Regions from separate parts of the Lysinibacillus sp. NPDC058147 genome, predicted to be linked through region 1. Evidence: riboswitches for the same ligand, from Rfam matches in the RefSeq annotation. Region 1 holds a riboswitch; each other region holds the start of a gene.
What was found. Region 1 has a riboswitch for S-adenosylmethionine ahead of ACFVT8_RS16660 (methionine ABC transporter ATP-binding protein). Riboswitches for the same ligand answer to the same signal wherever they lie in the genome.
Positions count from the first base shown of each region.

Region 2: it holds a riboswitch for S-adenosylmethionine, as region 1 does, so the genes downstream of both, metK (methionine adenosyltransferase) here and ACFVT8_RS16660 (methionine ABC transporter ATP-binding protein) in region 1, are expected to answer to the same signal.
Region 3: it holds a riboswitch for S-adenosylmethionine, as region 1 does, so the genes downstream of both, ACFVT8_RS22085 (MetQ/NlpA family ABC transporter substrate-binding protein) here and ACFVT8_RS16660 (methionine ABC transporter ATP-binding protein) in region 1, are expected to answer to the same signal.
Region 4: it holds a riboswitch for S-adenosylmethionine, as region 1 does, so the genes downstream of both, ACFVT8_RS24155 (O-acetylhomoserine aminocarboxypropyltransferase/cysteine synthase family protein) here and ACFVT8_RS16660 (methionine ABC transporter ATP-binding protein) in region 1, are expected to answer to the same signal.

Region 1 covers NZ_JBHVUJ010000005.1:233,170-238,023, forward strand. The annotation lists gene ACFVT8_RS16635 (hypothetical protein) at 358-615, shown strand; gene ACFVT8_RS16640 (arsenate reductase family protein) at 697-1,053, shown strand; gene gcvH (glycine cleavage system protein GcvH) at 1,441-1,821, shown strand; gene ACFVT8_RS16650 (toprim domain-containing protein) at 2,008-2,349, shown strand; gene ACFVT8_RS16655 (thioredoxin family protein) at 2,366-2,668, shown strand; SAM riboswitch class I at 2,733-2,836, shown strand; gene ACFVT8_RS16660 (methionine ABC transporter ATP-binding protein) at 3,257-4,285, shown strand; gene ACFVT8_RS16665 (methionine ABC transporter permease) at 4,275-4,854, shown strand, end outside.
Region 2 covers NZ_JBHVUJ010000001.1:24,618-29,471, forward strand. The annotation lists gene pckA (phosphoenolpyruvate carboxykinase (ATP)) at 557-2,143, opposite strand; SAM riboswitch class I at 2,849-2,967, shown strand; gene metK (methionine adenosyltransferase) at 3,255-4,451, shown strand; gene ACFVT8_RS00140 (gamma carbonic anhydrase) at 4,624-4,854, opposite strand, start outside.
Region 3 covers NZ_JBHVUJ010000011.1:70,805-75,658, forward strand. The annotation lists gene ACFVT8_RS22080 (methionine ABC transporter ATP-binding protein) at 1-1,009, opposite strand, end outside; gene ACFVT8_RS22085 (MetQ/NlpA family ABC transporter substrate-binding protein) at 1,115-1,948, opposite strand; SAM riboswitch class I at 2,137-2,241, opposite strand; gene ACFVT8_RS22090 (pyridoxal phosphate-dependent aminotransferase) at 2,462-3,631, opposite strand; gene ACFVT8_RS22095 (PhzF family phenazine biosynthesis protein) at 3,739-4,533, shown strand; gene ACFVT8_RS22100 (carbon-nitrogen family hydrolase) at 4,615-4,854, shown strand, end outside.
Region 4 covers NZ_JBHVUJ010000017.1:37,083-41,936, reverse strand. The annotation lists gene ACFVT8_RS24165 (DASS family sodium-coupled anion symporter) at 126-1,607, opposite strand; gene ACFVT8_RS24160 (glycerol-3-phosphate acyltransferase) at 1,791-2,420, opposite strand; SAM riboswitch class I at 2,788-2,901, shown strand; gene ACFVT8_RS24155 (O-acetylhomoserine aminocarboxypropyltransferase/cysteine synthase family protein) at 3,019-4,320, shown strand; gene ACFVT8_RS24150 (hypothetical protein) at 4,716-4,854, shown strand, end outside.

The sequences.
Region 1 (4,854 bases):
TGAGCCGCTTCACTCGCGTTGCTCGCTCCAGGGTCTCGGGCCAGCACGATGCTGGTCACGAAGGCGTTATCACAGGACGTAATGGTTTTATCCTTCGTTCCTCTATTGCGGATCCCCAAGGAGACGCCCAGCCTCCACTCCAATCAACTTATCCACATGACATACGTTTAACAAAATGTCATCCAACTTTTGAGCTTTATCGATTAACTTTTACGTTTTATCATCAACTTCTGAATTTTTTCGACATCTACCTGCCAAAGAGCCAAATAAGGATTCATACATAAAACTGTGTGTGATCCTCTGACTGTCGTTTTATAGCAAAAGGGTTTCGTCTGTGCGAAAGCGGACCGATTCAAAATGCCAATCGCTGATAACATCAAGAAAACCGCTGATAAAAAGCCGAGAATCGCTGATAACATCAAGAAAATCGCTGATAAAAAGCCGAGAATCGCTGATAACATCAAGAAAACCGCTGATAAAATGTCGCGAATCGCTGATAACATCATGAAAATCGCTGATAAATTTTCGAGAACCGCTGATAGCATCATGAGTTGCCCTGCCGAAACGGAAAACAACCCCTCGCTATGCCAGAGAGAGTTTCATTTTGGTTCGTAACGGTTATGATGGTATACTACAGAAAATGAGGTAGACACTGATAATATTGTGTCCTCAAAATGATAGTAGAGGAGCCTATAAATGACGATTCAATTTATTCATTATCCGAAATGTACTACTTGTAAAAAAGCTCAAAAATGGCTAAATGACAATGGGGTTTCATACGAAGAGGTACACATTGTCGAACAACCGCCTACAAAGGACGAATTATCAAAACTATGGCAAGCTAGTGGACAACCGTTAAAGAAATTTTTTAATACTTCTGGTATGAAATATCGCGAGCTTGGCTTAAAGGATAAACTTGCTGAAATGACTGAAGAGGAGCAACTTGAACTGCTTGCTTCAGATGGTATGTTGATTAAACGTCCGATTGTAACCGATGGAAAAAAAGTTACTTTAGGGTTTAAAGAATCAGATTTTGAGCAAGCTTGGAAATAACGCTTTTAACTTCTTTCAGTAGAAGTCTCTCACCTCTATAGTTGGTGAGATGAATACGGTTATAAATTACTTTCCAAACATCCGTTGAAATAGAAGAACTCAGTCTAAGAGCGCCACGTCCTGTGGCAACGGCTGAGTGACCAACATCATGTTGGCCTAAAGCCTCCGGCGGATGTCATAGAATCGGAAAAGAGTTCTTAGGGGGGATTAGCCTAAAACCATCGCATCCATGCGATAACGGCTAATTGACCTGCATCGTGCAGGCCTAAGCACAAAGCATTCCGGACACAATTATGCTGTGGCATAATTGATTCTTGCTTGTTTTTATGGAAGAAGTATGGCACACTGAAAATGAATATATTACATATTTATGGAGGGGTTTTTTGCATGAGCACACCTAAAGACTTACGTTACTCTGAAGAGCACGAATGGGTAAAAGTAGAAGATGGTAAAGTACGTATCGGTATTTCTCATTTCGCACAATCTGAACTTGGAGATATCGTTTTCGTTGAGCTTCCACAAGTTGGCGACGAAATCAAAACTGATGATCCATTCGGTAGCGTAGAATCTGTAAAAACAGTTTCTGAATTATACGCACCAATCTCAGGTACAGTAGTTGAAGTAAATGCAGATTTAGAAGATAGCCCAGAATTCGTTAATGAATCACCATATGAAAAAGCATGGATGATCGTTGTAGAGCCAGCTGATGCATCAGAGATTGAAAAGCTAATGACAGCTGAGCAATACGAAGAAATGATTGCAGAATAAGACAAGCCTGAATTAGAAAAACGTCGGAAACTACCGACGTTTTTTATTATCTTCATTCATCCTGTCATTACAGTAAGTGTGGTGAAAGCAAGTATATTCCTTTATCAATAGGTGTCTAACTGTATCAACAACAAGGTTTATTGATATAATGAGTTATAAGGGATATGTCTAAATGGGGGTGGCGTGATGGTCGAGGGAAAATGCTTAATTGTCGAAGGCCGATCGGATAAGCTTCAAATTGAACCTATTTTAAATGAAGATGTTAAAATACTTTGTACGAATGGTACAATCGGTGTGCATCAATTAGAAGAGTTGCTTGATCCATACGAGGGATGTGAGCTTTTTACGTTTTTTGATGCAGATACATCGGGTGATAAACTACGAGCATTAATGGACAGACATTATCCAGAGGCAGAGCATTTACGTACGATGCCAACATATAAGGAAGTTGAGACAACTCCGAGAAAGGTGTTAGCAGCGATATTACTTCGTGCACACTTCTCAATCCATAATGAATATATTTTGTAAGGTTGCGTGAAAAATGATGGAAGAATGGTCAAAAGAGCAGTGGGACGCAGTTGTCCAATCAGGTGAAAAGGCTGCCTTTTATTTATATACGCCAATGTGTGGAACGTGTGCAGTTGCATCGAAAATGATGACGATTGTTGAGCAATTGCTGCCACAGCTACAGGTCGGTAAAGCGAATATTAATTTTATAGAGCAAATAGCTTATGCTCATAAAATCGAAAGTGTACCATGTTTACTCGTATGTGAAGACGGAGAAGTGACAGAAAAGGTTTATGCCTTTCAATCCGTACCATATTTATACGAATTGTTAAAAAATTAATTGACTGAATATTAATAGCGTGGTAAAGTAACAAATATATTAAAAAAACAATAAATATATCGAACTCTTATAAAGAGCGGCGGAGGGAAGTGCCCTATGAAGCCCGGCAACCATCACAAAGTGAAAAGGTGCCAAATCACCCAAAGATTTATCTTTGACAGATGAGAGAACGGTTTAGCGTATAAGATACGTGACCCCTTCTACTTGTCTATAAGTGAAGGGGTTTTTTTAACTTCTTTCAACACCCGCTGAAATAGAAGAACTCAGTCTAAGAACGCCACATCCTGTGGCAACGACTGAGTGACCAACGTCATGTTGGCCTAAAGCCTCCGGCAGATGTCACGGAATCGGAAAGGAGTGCTTAGGGGATATTAGCCTAAAACCATCGCATCCATGCGATAACGGCTAATTGACCTGCATTGGTGCTGTGTTGCTGACGCTTCGCTTTCGCACAGACAAATAGACGTTACTGTCCGCTGCGTTAGCACTACGCATTCGCGCAGAAAACATCTGCAGGCCTAAGCACAAAGCCGATTCCGGACGCAATTATGCCGAGGCATAATTGATATAAGAAAAGGAGAATTCGCTATGATCAATCTTCAAAATATTACGAAGAAATACAAAACCGCGAATGGCGAATTAATAGCTGTCAAAGACGTCAACCTTTCTATTAATAAAGGTGAAATTTTCGGCATTATCGGCTATAGTGGCGCTGGTAAAAGTACAATGATTCGCTTGTTAAACGGCTTGGAAAAGCCTACATCCGGTACGGTGACGGTTAACAATCAAGAATTTTCATCCATAAAGGGGCAAAAGCTCAGAGATGCTAGACAAAAGGTCAGTATGATTTTCCAACATTTCAACTTACTTTGGTCTAGAACTGTTGAAGAAAACATCGCTTTCCCACTAGAAATTGCAGGTGTTCCAAAAGCAAAACGTGAAGCACGTGTGAAAGAATTAATAACTTTAGTTGGCCTAGAAGGGCGCGCTAAAGCATATCCATCACAATTATCAGGTGGACAAAAGCAACGTGTAGGTATCGCTCGTGCACTTGCTAATAATCCAGAGGTATTGTTATGTGATGAGGCAACATCCGCACTCGATCCGGAGACAACAGATGCTATCCTTGATCTCCTTGTCGATATTAACGAACGATTAGGTTTAACGATTGTGTTAATCACACATGAAATGCACGTTATTCGCAAAATTTGTCATCGTGTAGCGGTTATGGAAGCTGGAGAAATTGTAGAACGTGGTGAAGTATTACAAGTATTCCAAGCTCCACAAGCTGCCATTACGAAAAAATTCGTTTCTCAAATTACAGATACGAAGGAAACACAGGATACTGTGGCACAAATTAAAGCAAATTACCCTAATGGACAACTTGTTAAGCTAATTTTTGTAGGTGAAAAAACGGAGCAGCCTGTCATTTCACATCTTGTGAAACAGTTTGATGTAGAAGTAAGTATTGTACATGGGAATATTTCGCAAACGAAAAATGGCGCGTACGGTACACTTATTGTGCAAATTGAGGGCTCAGAGTCCAATGTTGCTGCTGCACTTAGCTACTTAAATACAGTCGAAGTACAAACGGAGGTGATTGCAAATGCTAACTAGTCTTTTTCCGAATGTCGACTGGGAAAAATTGTGGGACGCTACGTATGAAACATTGTACATGACAACAGTTTCTACGGTTATCACATTTATACTTGGATTAGTAATTGGAATCTTATTATTTTTATCAAGTCCCAACCAATTATGGGCCAATAAACTTGTGAACTTTTTAACGGGCTCAATCGTTAACATTTTCCGTTCGATTCCATTTATCGTTTTGATTATCTTATTAATTCCATTTACGAAGTTTTTACTCGGCACAATTCGTGGCGCAGATGCGGCTTTACCAGCACTAATAATTGGAGCTGCACCATTCTATGCACGAATGGTATTAATCGCCTTACGTGAAATCGATAAAGGTGTTATTGAAGCAGCTCGTTCGATGGGTGCCAAAACATCAACGATTATTTGGAAAGTATTAATTCCAGAATCGTTACCAGCGCTTATTTCGGGTATTACTGTAACGGCTGTAGCACTTGTTGGTTATACTGCGATGGCAGGTATTATCGGTGCAGGTGGTCTAGGAAACTTAGCATTCTTAGATGGTTTCCAACGTAATCGCACAGATGTAA
Region 2 (4,854 bases), on a different contig from region 1:
TAAATTTAATTTAATGTTAAAAGTGAAAGTTATGCTACTCACCATAATCGATCAGAATAGACTTATAACAGTAAAGTGATTGTACAACTGTTGTTGCTGACATTCCGCTTTTGTACAAAAACATCTGCTGTTGCCACCTCGACCTCGCATAAAAACCATTTATTGCTAAAAATTGATTTCACACTATAAATAAGAGAAACATGTAAGAAAATATTTGCTTAGTGAAATAGTTGATTGGAGTGGAGACTGGGCGACTCCTTGGGGATCAGCAATAGAGGAACGAAGGCTAAAACCATCACGTCCTGTGATAACGCCTTCGTGACCAGCATCGTGCTGGCCCGAGACCCTGGAGCGAAGCGAAGCGGCTCATCGGACGCCCCCAGGAAGCTCTGCTCTGCGCGAAAGCGAAGCGTCAGCGGCAAAGCGACCAGTCGGAACGGAAATCAACCCCTCGTTGTGCAGAGGAGCCTTAATAGGACACCTTAATTTTATTGAAATTAAAGTTTTTCAACACAAAAAAGGGAACGACTGAAAATCGTTCCCTTTGTTTAGTAAATTATTTTAATGGACCGCCAAGATTAATGATAGCTTCAGAAACATTTGAGAATTTCTCAAAGTTTTTGTTGAATAAACCAGCAAGTTCAGCAGCTTTTGCATCATAAGCAGCTTTGTCTGCCCATGCATCACGAGGATTAAGCACTTCAGTTGGTACACCTTCAATAGAAGTTGGAATGTTTAAACCGAATACTGAATCTTGAATTGTTTCAACATTAGCTAATTTGCCGTCAATTGCAGCACGTACCATTGTACGAGTGTAAGAAAGCTTCATACGGCTACCAGTTCCGTATTCGCCACCAGTCCAACCAGTGTTCACTAAGAATACTTGTGCACCGTGCTCGTCAATTTTTTGACCTAACATTTCAGCATAAACTGTTGCTGGAAGTGGAAGGAATGGAGAACCGAAGCAAGTTGAGAATACTGGTTCTGGCTCCGTTACACCACGTTCTGTACCAGCAAGTTTAGATGTGAAACCGCTTAGGAAGTGGTACATTGCTTGCTCTTTTGTTAATTTACTGATTGGAGGTAATACGCCAAATGCATCAGCTGTTAAGAAGATGATTGTTTTTGGGTGACCTGCAACAGATGGATCAACAATATTTTCAATGTATTGAATTGGATAAGCTACACGTGTATTTTCTGTTAATGAACCATCATCATAGTCACAAACTCGAGTTTCTGGATCAACAGCTACGTTTTCTAGAACAGAACCGAAGCGGATTGCGTTGTAGATTTCTGGTTCTTTTTCAGCAGAAAGGTTAATTGTTTTCGCATAGCAACCACCCTCAATGTTGAATACACCATTATCAGACCAACCGTGTTCATCGTCACCGATAAGCTTACGGTCAGGATCAGCAGATAAAGTAGTTTTACCAGTACCAGATAAACCGAAGAATAATGCAACATCACCAGCTTCGCCAACGTTTGCTGAGCAGTGCATTGAAAGGATGCCTTGTTGTGGTAATAAGTAGTTCATAATACCGAAAATAGATTTTTTGATTTCACCAGCGTATTCAGTACCACCGATTAGGATGATTTTCTTTTCAAGTGATACAATGATGAAAGTTTCAGAAGCTGTGCCATCAACAGCAGGGTCTGCTTTAAAGTTAGGAGCAGAGATAACCGTGAAGTCAGCAACATGAGAAGCTAATTCTTCTTTAGTTGGACGGATAAATAATTGATGAGCGAAAAGATTGTGCCAAGCATATTCATTGATTACTTGGATGCTTAATTGTGAATCTTTGTCAGCACCAGCAAAGCCTTTGAATACGAATAATTCGTCACGTTCTTTTAAATATTTTACTACTTTTACATATAAGTTATCGAACACTTCAGAAGAAATTGGTCGGTTAACTTTGCCCCAGTCAATTTTATCCTTTGTGCTATCTTCTTCTACCGTATATTTATCTTTAGGTGAACGACCAGTGTATTTGCCAGTTTCTGCACGAACTGCGCCATCTACTGTTAACATAGCTTCACCACGAGAAGTAGCCTTTTCAGCTAATTGTGGTACTGAAAGTTGAACATTAATGTTACCGCCGCTTAATAATTCCTTCAGTTCGTTTGCAATTTCTACTGAATTCATCGATTAAATACCATCCTTTTTTATAGTATTCCCTAGAGTTCGAGGGAGATTTTCTTAATTTCAAAATTAGTATAACACAATTGCTTAAATAATCTATACTAATTAAGAAATTATTTTTCAGATTTTATTACTTTTCAAGAAAACGACAAAAAGTAAATAGATTCGTTTTTATATTGCCTTTTACCCTATTTATTATAAGTGATCACACAATCACTTTCGACACAGCAAAAATGCATTTGGAAGCTTTTGTTGACATGAGGTTCGCACAGGATGTGAAGTCTTAGCTGTTTTTAAAGTTGGAGCTTGTGTCAACTGAAAAGAGGCTAGGATCATATTCATCCACCACATGTTCTGTAGCCACAAAATGTGCTGTAAAGGGTCACACATATGTTAACACATGATGTGAGGTGGAGAATAGGGATTATTTTGTTTCAAATTACAGCATAATCCAAATTACATAACCCATACTTTCTTTATAAGAATACAATCAATTATGTCCCAGCAATTGCGTCTGGAATCAGCTTTGTGTCAACGTGATGTCGGTCATTCAGTCTGTGTCGCTGTCGCACAGATAAATTGTTAGAGGACGTGGCGTTCTTAGACTGAGTTCCTCTATTTCAGCGGTTTTTTGAACATCCGCTGAAATAAGTGAAAAATATTTGACAACGTTCGACCTTTTCCGTATTATGAGATATTGAACGGATACTCTTATCCCGAGCTGGTGGAGGGTCAGGCCCTATGAAACCCGGCAACCTGCATGAAACATTTCACGACATGCGCTGGTGCCAACCTGATGCAAGGGGAAACCCCTTGAACGATAAGAGTGAAAGGTTATGAAGTCATTATTCCTTTCCTCATGTTAAGTAAACGTGGGAAAAGGATTTTTTTATTGTTAAAAACGAATATAAAGGTAAGTATATAGTCCTTTCCTTATTAAATGACGGATCTTTCGAAACCCTCGTGTTAAGAGCAGCAGCTGTTTTATTGTGCGAAAGTGCGACGACAGCAACAACGGCTTAAGAGTTCAATCTTTAGGAGCGGACTTGACATGGGTAATGAGTACCGTATTAATTCGCAAATATTATTTGTAAAAGTAATAGGAGGAAACCAAATGACAAACCGTCGACTGTTTACATCAGAGAGTGTAACAGAAGGACATCCAGACAAAATTTGTGATCAAATCTCGGATGCCATTTTAGATGCAATTTTAGCAGAAGATCCAAACGCACGTGTAGCGTGTGAAACAACAGTAACTACAGGCTTAGTTTTAGTAGCAGGAGAAATTACTACTTCTACTTATGTAGATATTAAAGGTATCGTTCGTGATACTGTAGCAGAAATCGGTTATACACGTGGGAAATATGGCTTTGATGCTGAAAACCTAGCAGTACTTGTTGCTATTGGTGAGCAATCACCTGATATAGCTCAAGGTGTTGACCAAGCATTAGAGGCGCGTGAAGGCTCTATGACAGATGCTGACATTGAAGCAATTGGTGCAGGTGACCAAGGTTTAATGTTCGGTTATGCATGTAACGAAACACCAGAGCTTATGCCATTACCAATTAGTTTAGCGCATAAATTGGCTCGTCGTTTAACGGAAGTACGTAAATCTGGTGAACTAGCATATTTACGTCCAGACGGAAAAACACAAGTAACTATTGAATATGATGAAAACAATGTACCAGTGCGCGTGGATACGATTGTAATTTCAACACAGCATGACGAAGAAGCTACACTTGAGCAAATTCAAGCAGACTTAAAAGAATTCGTTATTGCTCCAGTTGTTCCAAGTGAATTACTTGATGCCGATACTAAATATTTCATCAACCCAACTGGCCGATTCGTAATTGGTGGTCCAAAAGGGGATGCTGGTCTAACTGGACGTAAAATCATCGTTGATACATACGGTGGCTATGCACGTCATGGCGGAGGTGCTTTCTCTGGTAAGGACGCAACTAAGGTAGACCGTTCAGCGGCGTATGCAGCACGCTATGTGGCAAAAAACATCGTAGCAGCTGGTTTAGCAGAACGAGCTGAAGTACAACTAGCTTATGCGATTGGTGTTGCACAACCTGTATCTATTGCTGTTGATACATTCGGGACAGGAAAAGTTGCGGAAAGTGAAATTGTAAAATGGGTACGCGAGCTATTTGATCTACGCCCAGCAGGGATTATTAAAATGCTTAACCTTCGTCGCCCTATTTATAAGCAAACTGCAGCATATGGTCACTTCGGTCGTACAGACTTAAATGTACCTTGGGAACAAACAGACAAAGCTGACGCATTAAAAGAAAAAGTAGGCTACTAAGCTATTCAGCTAAAGTAATGAAGTAGCTAGAAAAATATTTTAAAATAACTTTTACAGAAAGGGGCTCAACATTCTTATAGCCCCTTTCGCTGTTTTTATCGAAAAAGAGAAGCTCCTAATCATAATTATGTATGGTTCGTCTGTTCAAGCAAACGTGGAGCTGTTGAAATAGCTATTTATTTTCTGTTTGAAGAGATTTATAGTATTGTCCTTTTTCTACATATTCACGTATGATGCGTTCCATATCTTCTTTATCTTCATCATTCAATTCTCTTACAACCTTTGCAGGACGACCTAATGCTAAGCTATTTGGAGGAATGACTTTGCCAGGAGGTACTAGACTACCCGCCCCAATGAATGCACCCTCTCCAATCTCCGCTCCGTCTAATACTATAGAGCCCAT
Region 3 (4,854 bases), on a different contig from region 1:
CTCCTAATTCCTCAACGCTTACCCCGTTTTCTGTAAAATACTTAAGTGCTTTTTCAACGATATGTGACTCACCGTGTAGATGCACGACAATATTACCAACAATGCCGTTTTTTAATTCAATGATATTGGCTGTTAAAATATTTGGTTGAACATCATACACTTTGCTCACTTCTGCAAGTAATGGTTTCCCAGTACTTTCACCAAGGAATGTTAAACGAATAACACTCCCCGAAACATTTAATTGCTCGATAAGGGAAGGCGATAAATTACGTTGAGAAATGGTATTTAAAAACTTTCGGGTCGTTGGATGCTGAGGCTTCGAAAATAGTTCTATAGCAGAGCCATATTCCACAACCTTCCCTGATTCAAGAACAGATACATCATCGCAAATTTTTTGAATAACATTCATTTCATGTGTAATGAGTAAAATAGTGATGCCTAGCTCACGATTAATCTTCAAGAGAAGCTCAAGAATAGCGTCAGTTGTTTCAGGGTCGAGTGCACTTGTTGCTTCATCACTGAGCAAAATCTCAGGCTCTTGGGCAAGGGCACGTGCAATAGCGACACGTTGTTTTTGACCACCTGAAAGCTGGCTAGGATAACTATCTAATTTCTCTGTTAGGCCAACAATTTCTGCATATTTTGCAACGCGTTTTTTCACTTCGGAGTCGTTATAGCCAAGGAGCTTTAATGGTACCGATATATTGTTGTACACAGTCGCTGTTTTTAAGAGGTTAAAATGCTGGAAGATCATCCCGATTTTTTGGCGGGTTTTGCGAAGGTCGTTTAGAGAAAGGGAAGTAATATCTACATGATCGATTAATACCTTTCCTGTTGTTGGACGCTCTAATAAATTGACACAGCGAATAAGGGTACTTTTTCCTGCACCACTATAGCCGATAACCCCATGAATTTCACCTTTTTTGACATGTAAGTTAATACCATCTACTGCTTTGACGATACCTTTTTTAGTTTTAAATTCTTTTGTTATATTTTCTAATTGAATCATACTGTGATATCTCCTTTCTAAGTCCTTCTATAAAGCAAGAATCTGCTAGCTTTCCTGTAGGAGTCTCGCAGATTCTCGATTTTATGAAAGGTTCTTAATCGTTACTTACCAGCTTGGAATTATAGAACCTTTGAATTCCTCTTCAATAAATTTGCGTACTTCATCAGATTGATAAGCTTCAACGAATTTCTTAATAGTTGGGTCGTCCTTGTTTTCAGCACGTACAGCAATGTAATTTACATATGGAGAGTCTGTAGATTCTAAAAGAATGGCGTCTTTTTTAGGGTTAATGCCAGCATCAAGTGCGAAGTTCGTATTAATAGCTGCTACATCTACTTCACTAAGTTGTTTTGGAATTTGTGCAGCCTCTAATTCAATGAATTTCAAATTCTTTTTGTTTTCTTCCACATCGCGGATAGATGCTGTTAAATCTGCTCCGTCTTTTAATTTAATATAGCCCGCCTCTTGAAGGACAAATAGGGCACGTGCTCCGTTTGTTGGATCATTTGGTAATCCGAATGTTGCACCATCAGGAACGTCACCGAATGATTTGTATTTCTCAGAGTATATGCCCATAGGAGTTAAAATTGTTTTTCCAACTGGCACTAAATCTGTATTGTGATCTTTGTTAAAGGCATCGAGGAATGGCTTGTGTTGATAGCTGTTTACATCAAGATCACCCTCGGCTAACGATGTATTTGGTAAAACATAATCAGAGAAAGATTTTACTTCTACCTCTAAGCCCTTTTCTTTGGCAACTTTTGCTGCAACCTCTGCAATTTGCTCGTGTGGACCAGAAGTTACACCTACTACAATTTTATGTTCATTAATAGCCTTACTTTGACTATCTTTACTATCTTCTTTAGTACCGCAGCCTACTAATGCTGCTACCAATGTGAGACCCGCTAAACCTAATAAAAATTTGTTTTTCTTTTTCATGAAACATACCTCCAAAGTTGTGTTTTATCGGTTTGTATAAAAAAACAATTTCGCCTTGGCGTAATTGCCGTACGGATTTTGAATTGTGCTAGCACAATTCAAAATGCCGGAGGCTTTTATCTTCATGTAAATGAAAATAAAAAAAACTCTCTTAAAAAAATTAAGAGAGGCTCATGAAAAAGTGTCCTCTCTTATCTTTCAAACGATGGTCGTTTGCAGGATTTAGCACCTTCCTTAAAAAAGGAGGTTGCCGAGCTTCATAGGGCCAGTCCCTCAGCTACTCTTGATAAGAGATTTATAATATTTTTTTGTAAATCCGATAGAACTAATATAAATTATAGGATATAGTAAGTCAATCGAATTTTTAAAATTTTTTATTTTATTATAATATTTAGTCGCGATAGAATCCGTTAGAAGAAGGGTTAGAGCAACCAAAAAAGAGTGTGAAATAAAAAACTGTTCCCATAGCAAGTTTGAGCAGTTTAATCTACTCAGGTAGGGGGATTGAGATGTTCATGAGCTAAATAAGTTTAATTTTTCAATTCTGCTAATCGCTTCGCGTAAACGGTCTTCGCTAACAAGTAAACCAACCCGCACATAGCCTTCACCATATTGACCGAAGCCATTGCCTGCAGCAACTGCGATATCAGCTTTGTCAAGTAATAAATCGGCAAATTGTTCACTCGTAAAACCTAACGGAACAGGGAGCCATGCAAAGAAAGAGCCTTTCGGAGCTGTTACTTGCCAGCCAATTCGCTGAGCTTCTTCAATCAGGACATTTCGTCGACGCTCATAAGTCGCTCTTAGCTCATCCGCGCAACTTTGAGAAGCAGTAAGCGCAACTGCCGCGGCTTGTTGCACTGCCGGGAATTGACTACAAAATAGATGATCTTGAATAAGGTTAATGGCTGCAACAATATCAGGGTTACCAACTGCAAAACCAATACGCCAGCCCGCCATATTATATGTTTTGGATAATGTATACATTTCGATACCGACATCTTTCGCACCGTCCGCTTGCAAGAAGCTGATAGGTTTATTGCCGTCAAATCCAATTGCCCCGTAGGCAAAATCATGTGATACGATAATGTTGTGTTCTTTTGCAAAGCGTACTGTTTCCTCGAAAAATTCAAGTGTTGCAGTACCACCAGTTGGATTATTCGGGTAATTCAAGTAAAGCAGCTTCGCCTTTTCTTTTACTGCATCGGATAAAGCATTATAATCAGGCAGGAAATTATTTTCTGCAAAAAGTGGCATGACTTCAAAATTAACATCACCTAATACGACTCCGGATAAGTAATCTGGATATCCGGGATCCGGCAATAACATTGTATCACCGGGATTTAATACTGCTAACGGTAGCTCAACAAGACCAATTTTCGTACCACCGAGAATAGCTACCTCTGTTTCAGGATCAATGTCAACATTGAATTCACGTTTGTAGAAGCTTGCTGCTGCTTGGCGTAATTCAGCTATGCCACGAAATGGAGAGTATTTATGATTTTGAGGATTTTCTGCCGCCTCCTGTAATGCTTTAATAATGTGAGGGGGAGTGGGTTGATCTGGATTACCTTGACCAAGATTGATAACATCACGCCCTTCAGCAAGAGCGGCGTTTACTTTTTGTACAAGTGCTGCAAAAAATTGAGTTGGGAGTTGCTGTAGTTTTTTTGAGAATTCCATGCGCGTTCACCTTTTTCAGAATATAATAATTATTAAAGATATGATGCACATAATATTACTTTTTCTGGTAATTGTCTAGAGCCCAATAGTATATGAGGTGAGGAAAATTGAACAAAGTCTCGTATTTTATCATCAATGCTTTTACTACAGAGCTTTACAAGGGAAATCCCGCAGCAGTCTGTTTACTTGATTCAGCAATACCTGAGTCGACTATGCAAAAAATCGCTCAGGAGATTCCCGTACCAACAACAGCTTTTGTCCAAAAAAGAGGTAATGATTTTTTTCTTAGATGGTTTACACCAACAAAGGAAATACCGATTTGTGGACATGGAACAATCGCTAGTGCTTTTTTACTCTGGAAACAAGGGATTGTACCCATCAATTCTACGATTACATTCCAGACTGTAAGTGGCCCTTTGCAAGCAAATTGGTTGAATGAACTAGTTGAAATAACAATTAAGAAGTATCAGTTAGAAGAGATTGAATGTCCTTTGGAGCTTGAAGAATGGCTTGGGTTGAAACCTACATATGTAGGAAAAACAGAATTGGATTATATAGTGGAGCTAAGTCACGAAGAGTATATTGCAGATTTCAAAGCTGATTTTCCCGCGATGAAACAATTCCCTGTACGTGGTGTTTGTATTACAAGTATTTCTAAAAATGATGGAATTGATATTGTCTCTAGATTTTTTTCCCCAGCACAAGGCATTGATGAAGACCATGTAAATGGTTCCTCTCATGGTGCGTTAGGACCTTACTGGTGTGCAAAATTATCAAAAGAAAGCATCGTTAGCAAACAGCTTTCAAAACGTGGAGGATTATTGCACGTTACACCGAAAATAAAAGATGTTGCTATTGCGGGTTCGGCGGTTCAAGTATTAAGTGGTGAAATATTAATCTAAATATTGAGCTTAAACCATGGAAGTAAGGTTGATTTATTGTAGTATAAATACAGAACAGTACTGTCTAGAGGAGGAATAGCTATGAAGATTGGTTGTATTCAATTAAATGTAGGCTTTGGGAAAGTAGAAGAAAATTTTGCTCGTGCTGAGGACAAGATTCGTGAAGCGGCAAAACAAGGTGCAGAAATTATTGTACTACCAGAAATGTGGAATACAGGCTATGCACTTGAAAAACTACCAGAGCTAGCAGATGTTAATGGAGAGCGTTCAAAAGCATTTTTATCAAATCTAGCGAAAGAGCTTGGCGTACATATTGTTGGT
Region 4 (4,854 bases), on a different contig from region 1:
CCGGGAAGTGATCAGGTAACCCAGAAAAATGATCAGGTATCCCGAGAAATGATCGGGTAAGCCGGAAAAGTGATCAGGTAACTCCCCGAAGTGCTCAGGTGTCCAAAGAAAGCCCTAGCTGCTTCTTACAATAAGCCGATCCATTTCCAATACGTTGCGGAGAATAGAAGAACTAGGATGTATCCAATAATCGTTAATGGAACACCAGATTTTAAGAAATCCTTTGTTGTAAAGGCTCCTGTACCATAGGCAAGCATATTTTGCGGTGCACTAATAGGTAAGAGGAAGCCGAAGCTAATAACGAATTGTTGTACGATAACGAAACCAACCTGGTCGACATTAGCCGTTAATGTTGAGGCTAAAACGATAAATACTGGTACAAGTGCAGATGCCAAGCTTGTTGCACTCGCAAAACCTAAATGAATAATAATATTAAATAAAGTAACAAGTGCGATTGTTGCTAGAATTGGCATAGAATCTAAACCGAGTGAACCGAATACCTTATCAGATAACCAAGATGCACCTTTAGTATTAAGTAAGACTGTTCCTAGCATAATTCCTACTGCAAAGACGATAATTGTCCCCCAAGGAATATGAGGTTCAACTTGCTTCCACGAATAGACTCCGATTTTTGGCATTAATAAAATGGCGATCGCAACGATTGTGACGGTTGTCGTATCGAATGGGTGGAGTTTGCCCTCAGCAGCCCAGAAAAATAGTAAAACTACCGATGTGATGATTAATCGAATTTCGGGAGCTTTTAATGGACCAAGTTCCGCAAGTTGTTTTTTGATTACTTCTTTACCACCTTCAATATTACTTGTTTCAGGCTTAATTAGTGTAATCATAATGAAAAATAGAGCCACTGACATGATGATTGAGAAGGGGGCAGCGTAAAGTAACCAAGAACCCCAAGAAATATCTACACCGAATTGCTCTTTGATGAAATTTAAAGCGACCATATTTTGAGCTGCTGCCGTTTTAATACCGATATTCCAAATGGAAACAGCTTGTACAGAGGTAATGACTAGTAAAGCAGCAAGTCGACTATCACGTGGTAAACCAAATGCTGCTACCATTCCGAGTAGTATTGGTACAACTGCGCCTGCACGTGCAGTAGCAGAAGGGACAAAGAATGCGAGTGCAATAGATACTAAAATAGCACCGAATACAATAGCTTTCGTTTTTGTCCCAACTAGTGAAAGTATCCAAAGCGCAAGCCGTTTATGTAAATTCGTAATTTGCATGGCTGCCGCTAGGAAAAGAGCTGCGGCTACTAGCGCAACTGCAGAATTACTAAATCCGCTTAAGGCTAACTTTAATGCATCAGATGTTCCTAGCGTTCTTGTTGGATCTTCCATTGACGGGGCTAGCCCTAGTAAGATTGTAACGAGAGCAATTATCATAGCAGAGCTAACGGGATAGGATACTGCCTCTGTAACCCATAGGATGACCGCAAAAGCTAAAATAGCCAAAGCTCGTTGTCCAGCTACAGGTAAATCGCCGTTGTTAGGTAAAAAAGTAATGATGATTAATGAAGCGAAGGCCAATCCAATCCATAGCGGCTTCAAATTACGTTTTGATTTTGCTTGTTCAGAAGTAGGCATACTTTTTCATCCTTTCTATTACAATTTTCTATAACATCGGCTAGTAAAATGCTTTATTAAGAAAGTTAATTTGTCTATTTATTGTAAAAAAACTAGTATGTGAAATACCCTCTATTTATAGCGATAATGGGCAGTTACGAGAAAATATACGGTCACACTAAAGACAAATATATCCAAAAGATATTATTTTTTCTTAAATGCAGAAGTCACTTTAGGTTCAGTTCCTATCATCAGTCGCTTAATATTTTCAATATGCAAAATGATAGCTATACCAAAAAGTAATAGGGCTAAAATCGTTGGGCCAACTCCAGGAATCCATAAATAAGTGGCTGTACAAAAAACGAGATAAAATTCTAGTACACCAACAATTAAATAGTTCGTCACGAAAGATAAAATAACAAATAAAATGAGTGCAAATAAGCCTATTTTCCAATCAATCGCAAGTAATATTCCTATGATTGAAGCAGTTCCTTTACCGCCATTGAAGCCCATATAAAATGGGAAATTATGACCTAGAATGACACCGGAAGCTACGATATAGATGAAGAGCCAAACTTGTATTTCTGTTAATTGTGTTATATCTGCTAAATACACATGTGCGCCGATTATAGCTGCAACGCCTTTGCCGATATCGATTAGTGCAACTAATATGCCGTATTTCCAGCCAAGGGAAAGTGTTGCATTAGAGGCGCCTGCATTGCCATGACCAGTCTTTTTTAAATCTACCCCGGATAAAAACTGAGCAACTTTAGAGCCGTGAATACAGCCAATTAAATAACCAGCAAGAAGAAAAATAATAACGGCTTTTATCATAAAAATTCTCCTTTCTAAATAATGATCTCATCAATAAAAGTTAGGGATGACAAGCGAGGAGATGGACGAAAGCTAAAAGCATCACGTTCTGTGATAACGCTCGTGACAACATCGTGTTGCTCGCTACGTTTGCACTGCGCTTCCGCACAAACAACATCTTTTAGCCTGACACCCCCAGAAAACGCTCAATAGAAATGGAAATTTAACCCATGTTATGGTGATGTAAATAATAAATATCTAGAATAGTGTATGCGTTCGTATTACGTAAAAAAGCAGACAGAAGTTTCGGAAAAAATAAAATTTTAGTGTTGACAGAGAAAAAGTCTATGTTTATACTTTGTAACAACGATGGAAATTGAATCTCATACTCTTATCAAGAGCGGCGGAGGGATAGGCCCTATGATGCCCGGCAACCAGTAAGTGACGAACTTGCTAAGGTGCTAATTCCTACAGATTCTTACTTGGATCTGGCAGATAAGGGGAGGAAAACTTGCAACCGCAACCCTCTTCTTAGCTGAAGAGGGTTTTTGTTTTCTACTAAAAAAATCCTCCTCATCTCCGGTACCATCGTAAAAAAATAACCATTTGGAGGTATACAATGACAAAATTTAAACCAGAAACATTGCTGTTACACGGTGGCCAAGAGCCAGACCCGGTAACAGGATCTCGTACAGTACCCGTCTATCGCTCAACGGCTTTCGTTTTTAAAGACACTGCTCATGCGCAACGTCTTTTTGCCTTAGAGGAAGCTGGCAATATTTACACTCGTATTACAAACCCAACTGTAGATGTTTTTGAAAAACGCGTCGCTTTATTAGAAGGCGGTACAGCAGCAGTAGCACTTTCATCTGGTGCGGCAGCAATCGCGTTTTCCATTTTAAATCTTGCAGGAGCAGGCGATGAAATTGTTGCAGGTAGCTCTTTATACGGAGGTACTTATAATTTATTCGCAAACACACTACCAAACTACGGTATTAAAACGATTTTTGTAGATGAAACAAATCCAGAAAATTTCCGAGCAGCTATTACTGATAAAACTAAGGCTGTGTTCGCTGAAATTTACGGAAACCCAAGTTTAAAGGTATTAGATATTGAAACGGTAGCAAATATAGCACACGAAAACGGCTTGCCATTAATTATTGATAGCACATTTGCTTCACCATATGGCTCTACACCAATTGACTTCGGTGCAGATATCGTTGTTCATTCCGCAACAAAATGGATAGGCGGCCATGGTACAACTTTAGGTGGAGTTGTAGTAGATGCAGGGAAGTTCGATTGGACTCGTGGGCGTTTCCCAGGCTTTACTGAGCCAGATTCTTCTTATCACGGTTTGCGTTATGGTATTGACACAGCAGAGGCTGCATTTGCCACAAAACTGCGAGTGCAATTGCTACGCGACTTTGGACCAACATTAAGTGCTGATGCGGCATTTAATTTATTACAAGGTTTAGAAACGCTTCATTTGCGTATTCCTAAACACAATGAAAATGCTTTAGCAGTAGCCGAATATTTACGAAACCACCCATCTGTGGAATATGTAAATTATAATGGCTTAGAAGATTTTGCTACGCATGATTTAGCGAAAAAATATTTAAGAAATGGCTTTGGTTCTGTGCTTACGTTTGGCATTAAAGGTGGACGTGAAGCAGGGCGTAAATTGATCGATAGTGTGGAATTATTCTCGCATGTAGCAAATGTAGGGGATGCCAAATCGTTAATTATTCATCCAGCATCTACTACACATCAGCAACTATCAGCTGAGGAGCTAATCCAAACTGGCGTAACCGAGTCGCTCATTCGCTTATCAATCGGTTTAGAGGCAGTAGAGGACATTATTGCAGATTTAGAACAAGCTATTGAACAAGTAACAGCTTCACAACAAAAAGTAGAAGCTTAATAAATAAAACTTATTGGCTAATGCTGTAGCGTTTACGTATTTTCTCATTCGATTGGCCTCATTTGGTAATGCGTCAAACGTTGCTGCATCATCCGCTCACCTCATTTGGTGAAGTAACTGAAATTTTATAAAATTAATACCTAGTAATTTTATAAGTATTATTGACTTACTAAATTCCTTGTTTTATACTAGGAAATAAGAAAAGTGTTCGAAGGGCTACCAACCTAGAACCAATTTAAAGCGCCGACTTGTTGTTCGGTAAAGTGTTTCAGTCAATGCTCAAACTAATTTAGTTTCATAAGTGCTCCCCCACTTTTGAATATATATGAAGAGGAGTAGTTACTCAGCCAGTAGCTACTCTTATCTACAAAACTGATGATAAAGGAGTGTTTTAAATGGGAAATGTGTATAGTGCGCAAAACATTGCATCTTATCTTATTTATGAATTAAATGAAGGTCATGTGTTTGTGAACAACATGTCCATTCAAAACATACTTGCGTCAGTTGAGCTTAAATGGCAAGAGATCTTTGGAC